DNA from 2 places in the Dysosmobacter sp. HCP28S3_G4 genome. Region 1 is predicted to be linked to the other one. Evidence: predicted binding sites of a transcription regulator. Region 1 holds the regulator's gene; the other holds the start of a gene.
What was found. Region 1 encodes HrcA, which represses chaperone genes, less so after heat shock. Its sites were predicted from a motif close to TGTTAGCACTCNNNNNNNNNGAGTGCTAACA; they were not measured.

Region 1 (2,386 bases):
AAGACACGGTGCGATCGGGGTTGGTGATGGCCTGGCGCTTTGCCACCTGGCCCACCATACGCTCACCGGTCTTGGAGAATGCCACCACGGACGGAGTGGTCCGGTTGCCCTCCGCGTTGGGGATGACGACGGCCTCGCCGCCCTCCATAACGGCCACGCAGGAGTTGGTAGTTCCCAAATCGATACCGATTACTTTAGACATAATGAATTCCTCCTAAATCTATCGAAATGTTTTTTATGATAATTAGAAATTAGGAATGAGGAATTAGGAATGACGGAGTCAGATGAATTTCTAATTCCTAATTCCTAACTCCTAATTGCCTTAGTTCGCGACCTGCACCACGGCGTGCCGGACCACCTTGTCGCCCAGCATGAATCCCGCCTGGAACACCTGGGCCACCACGTTCTCGCCCAGATTCTCATCGTCGATGTGCATGACGGCGTTGTGCCGGTTGGGGTCGAAGGGCTGGCCCTTGGCCTCGATCTCCGTGACGCCCAGCTTCTCCAGGATCTTCTTGTACTGGACGAAGATCATCTCCATGCCCTTCTTGTGGGGGGAATCGTCGCCGCCCTCAGCGGCCACGGCCCGCTCCAGATTGTCGTACACCGCCAAGAATTCCTGGATGGTGTCGATCTTGGCGTCCTGGTAGATGCTCTCCTTCTCCTTGGCGGTGCGCTTGCGGTAGTTGTCATACTCCGCCGCCAGACGGGTGTACTGGTCCTTCACGGTCTCCAGCTGCTTGGCGGCCAGCTCGGCGGCCTCCATCTGCTCCCGGGTCAGGGTGTAGGTCTTCTCTTTTTCCTTCTTCTTTGCGTCCTTATCCTTTTTGCGCTTGTCGGAGGCCTTCTCCTCCCGGGGCTCTTCCGGCTTCGCTCCGCCCTCTCCGGCGGTCTCCGGCTCCTGCCGGGGAGCGGTCTCCTCCGTCTCGGGGGCCTGCCGGCCCTGCTCTTCTTCCGGAGTGGGCTGCTTCGTCTCGTCGCTCATTTGTCTGTATCCTCCTTGGGGGGTAAATCCCGTTTCTCAAACAATCGTGTCAGGCCGTCGGCAAACCCGGCCAGACGGGCCGCCACCGCGGCGTAGTCCATGCGGGTGGGACCCACCACGCCGATGAGGCCCCGCATATCGTCTCCGATATCATAGCTGGCCACCACCACGCTGGTGTCCCGGAGCGCCGCGTTGACGTTCTCCGGCCCGATCAGGATCTTCAGTGGAGAGTTGTCGTCGGGTACCGGCAGGTTCTCCTTGTTCTCCGCCAGAAAGCTCATCAGCTCATGGGCTTTGTCGGCATCCCGGAACTCCGGCAGCTTCAGTACCTGGGTCACACCGGCGGTGTAGATCTCCTTCTGTCCCGCCTCCTCCAGCACATCCACCGCGTAGGCAATGGTCTGGGACAGCAGCAGGAACATCTGGGGCGTCACCTGATCGCTCATGCGCATCAGGGCCATGTTCATCTCGTCGGTGGAGATGTTGGTGAACTCCTTGTTCAGCAGGTCCGCCAGCACCGGCATCTGGGACGGGTCCATCCGGAGCTGGAGCCGCAGCAGCTGGCTCTTGACCCGGTTGTCGCCGGTCATCATCACCACGATACAGCTCCGGTCATCCACCGGCAGCATATCGAAATGCTTGGCGGTGATGGTCTTTTTCCGGCTGGCGGCGGCCACATAGGCGGGATAGTTCACAAAGGAGGACACCGCCCGCCCCGCCTGGGAGATCACCCGGTCCAGCTCCTCCATCTTCATCTGGAGGGCCTGATTGATCCGCTCCGTCTCCGCGATGCTGAGCCGCTGCTGTTCCATCAGTTCGTTGACGTACAGCCGGTAGCCCTGGGGGGACGGGATGCGTCCGGCGGAGGTGTGGGGCTGTTCCAGATAGCCCTGCTCCGTCAGGTCCGCCAGCTCGTTCCGGATAGTGGCGGAGCTGACGCTGCCGCCCATCTCCTTGGCGATGGTCTTGGAGCCCACCGGCTCCGCCGTGCGGATGTAATCCTCAATGACGACTTTCAGTATCTGCTTTTTCCGATCCGTCAGATCCATGCAAACACCTCAAACCTTTTTAGCACTCACTTTCCCTGAGTGCTAACGTGAGTTTACCACCGCCGCCCCCTATTGTCAATGGATGGATATAAACAAATTGTAAACAAACCAAGAGGGATTTTTGAACTTTTATTCTGCGGCCTTTTCCGGGTTTTTATCCCCTTTCCGACGGTGCCGCGGATGACGCCAGAGTCCGATATTTCCCCCACCGGAGCCAGGCTTTTCCCATGTGTCCCCTTGGCCTTTTCGCCGCTTCTCCGGGTAAAAAAACACGCCCCGAACTGACGTTCGGGGCGCGTTTTCACGCTTTATGACAGACCGGGCGTTCAGACCTTCTCAGCCTCGCCGGCAG
Region 2 (2,386 bases), on a different contig from region 1:
CGGCATTGGGCGAAGATACCGGAACCGGCGTGGGCCTTGAGGCAGTTCCCTGTTCTCTTGCAGGCCGTCCGGCTGCGTGATATAATGGAACTGACAGGCTGGAACCTGAAAGGAGCATATCGAATGAAGTGGATCATTGCGGCACTTGTTCTGGGAATCTTTCTGAATCTGTCTACTGCCAGCGGCACTTCATGGCCAATAGGCTCTGTTGTTGCTGTTGTAATCATGGGTATCTACATTAAAATCAGTCAGGACAGGCATTTTGAAGAACTGAAAGGTATCTTGGAAAAGGAAACTGCACCGGACAATATGAACGCTCCCGCGAGTAAAGACCGCACTGACATGGAGCAGTAAATCCCGGCGACGGAACGCCCCGGGCCGGAACGGCGGTTGTTTTTCCCCCGGCGGCGGGCTATAATGGGGACCGAGGTGAGATGACGATGGCCTTCATCTGCGACGACTGCGTCCACTACGACTGCGACGAGGAGGACGGCAGCTTTTACTGCACCATGGACCTGGATGAGGATGAGATGGAGAGGTTCCTCCGGGGCGGCAGCTGGGAGTGCCCCTTCTACCGCCGGGGCGACGACTACGCCACCGCCCGGCGGCAGTAGACCGGACGGCGAAAGGCCCGCCGCGATCTGCGGCGGGCCTTCCCGTTATGCGCTGTTCAGTTGATCTCGATCTGCTTCGCGGCGGGCTTTTCGATGCCTTTCTTGGGCAGCTTCAGGTCCAGCACACCGCCGTCGTAGTACGCCTGGATACCGTCGGTGTTGACGCCGGACATGTCGAAGGTGCGGCTGTAGGCGCCGTAGGAGCGCTCGCAGCAGACGTACTTGCCCTGCTTGTCCTTCTCCTCATGCTCGGAGTGGCGCTCCGCCTGGATGCGCAGGGTGTCGCCGTCCAGATCCAGATGGATGTCCTCCTTCTTGAAGCCGGGCAGATCCGCCTTCAGCTCGTAGTGGTCCCCCTCGTCGGTGATGTCGGTCTTGAAAGCCGCCAGATCCCGGCTGGAGAAGAAGTCGCTGTTCATCATCCGCTCCATGTCCGCGAACGGGTTCCACAGCTGGTTGTTATGATAGGGTCTCAGTTCAAACATGATCAATTCCTCCTTCAATATGTGGCGCATGATCCGGAATTGATCCGGCAGTCGATGGATCAGCAGGATGCCGCCGGATGGAACAGGCTCTCTTTCCGATCCCCTGTTCTTTTTTACAGGTCTTATCATATCCGGAAAAATCGGATATTGTGTGTTTTTCCTGTGAACGTTTTGTAAACGTTGGCACTCTTCAGTTAAGAGTGCTAATCCATGCAGATAAAGCAGTCCCGCCGCGGAATGCGGCGGGACTGTTGGTCTATCTATTCGTCCTCCCGGATGCCGTAGGCGGCGAACCGGGCGATGAGGTTCTGAAGGGTCAGCTTGTCCGTCAGAAGCTGGCGGTAGGTGGCGGTTTTGGTCCTTCCCTCCGCCCGGAGGGCCTCCATTTTGGCGGCAACGCCGTCCCGCTCCGCCAGAAGCTCCCGGTACAGGCGGTCATAGGCCGCCAAACGCTGGGCGTCCGTCATCAGACGTTGAACCGGAAGTAGATCATGTCGCCGTCCTGGACCACGTACTCCTTGCCCTCGCTGCGGAGCAGGCCCTTTTCCTTGGCGGCGTTGATGCTGCCGCACTTCATCATGTCGTCGTAGGCGATGACCTCCGCCCGGATGAAGCCCCGCTCGATGTCGGAGTGGATCTTACCGGCGGCCTGGGGGGCCTTGGTGCCCTTCTTGATCGTCCAGGCCCGGCACTCGTCCTTGCCGTAGGTCAGGAAGGAGATGAGGCCCAGCAGGGCGTAGGAGCACTTGATGAGCCGGTCCAGGCCGGACTCCTGCACCCCCAGTTCCTCCAGGAACATCTGCTTCTCCTCGCCCTCCAGCTCGGCGATGTCCTGCTCCAGCTTGGCGCAGATGGGCAGCACCTGGGCGCCCTCCTTCTCCGCCAGCTCCTTCACCTGCTGGTAATACTGGTTGCCGTCCAGGTCGGTGAAGCCGTCCTCGTCGGTGTTGGCGGCGTAGATGATGGGCTTCAGGCTCAGCAGGTCGCTGGTGGCGATGAGGGCCATGTCCTCCGGGTCACAGTCGTAGGTGCGGGCGGACTTTCCGGCGTTGAGATGCTCCGCCAGGCCCTTGAACACCTCCACCTCGTGGAGGAACTTCTTGTCGCCCTTGGCGGCCTTCGTCGCCTTATCGATGCGGCGATTCACCATCTCCAGGTCTGCCATGATCAGCTCCAGGTCGATGGTCTCGATGTCCCCCAGGGGGTCCACAGGGACGTTGGTGCCCGCGTCGGCCACCACATGCATGATGTTCTCATCGTCGAAGCAGCGCACCACATGGACGATGG

Region 2: a site for HrcA is predicted at 1,278-1,308, ahead of ACTNBU_RS12200 (Hsp20/alpha crystallin family protein). Genes of this name have one in related genera too.

What each region holds. Positions count from the first base shown of each region.
Region 1 covers NZ_JBQHUP010000021.1:26,250-28,635, forward strand. Annotated here, with positions in the region: gene dnaK (molecular chaperone DnaK) at 1-202, opposite strand, end outside; gene grpE (nucleotide exchange factor GrpE) at 323-985, opposite strand; gene hrcA (heat-inducible transcriptional repressor HrcA) at 982-2,034, opposite strand; gene ACTNBU_RS06810 (RnfABCDGE type electron transport complex subunit B) at 2,361-2,386, opposite strand, start outside.
Region 2 covers NZ_JBQHUP010000078.1:2,031-4,416, reverse strand. Annotated here, with positions in the region: gene ACTNBU_RS12210 (hypothetical protein) at 124-354, shown strand; gene ACTNBU_RS12205 (DUF6472 family protein) at 441-614, shown strand; gene ACTNBU_RS12200 (Hsp20/alpha crystallin family protein) at 671-1,099, opposite strand; gene ACTNBU_RS12195 (hypothetical protein) at 1,360-1,566, opposite strand; gene ychF (redox-regulated ATPase YchF) at 1,566-2,386, opposite strand, start outside.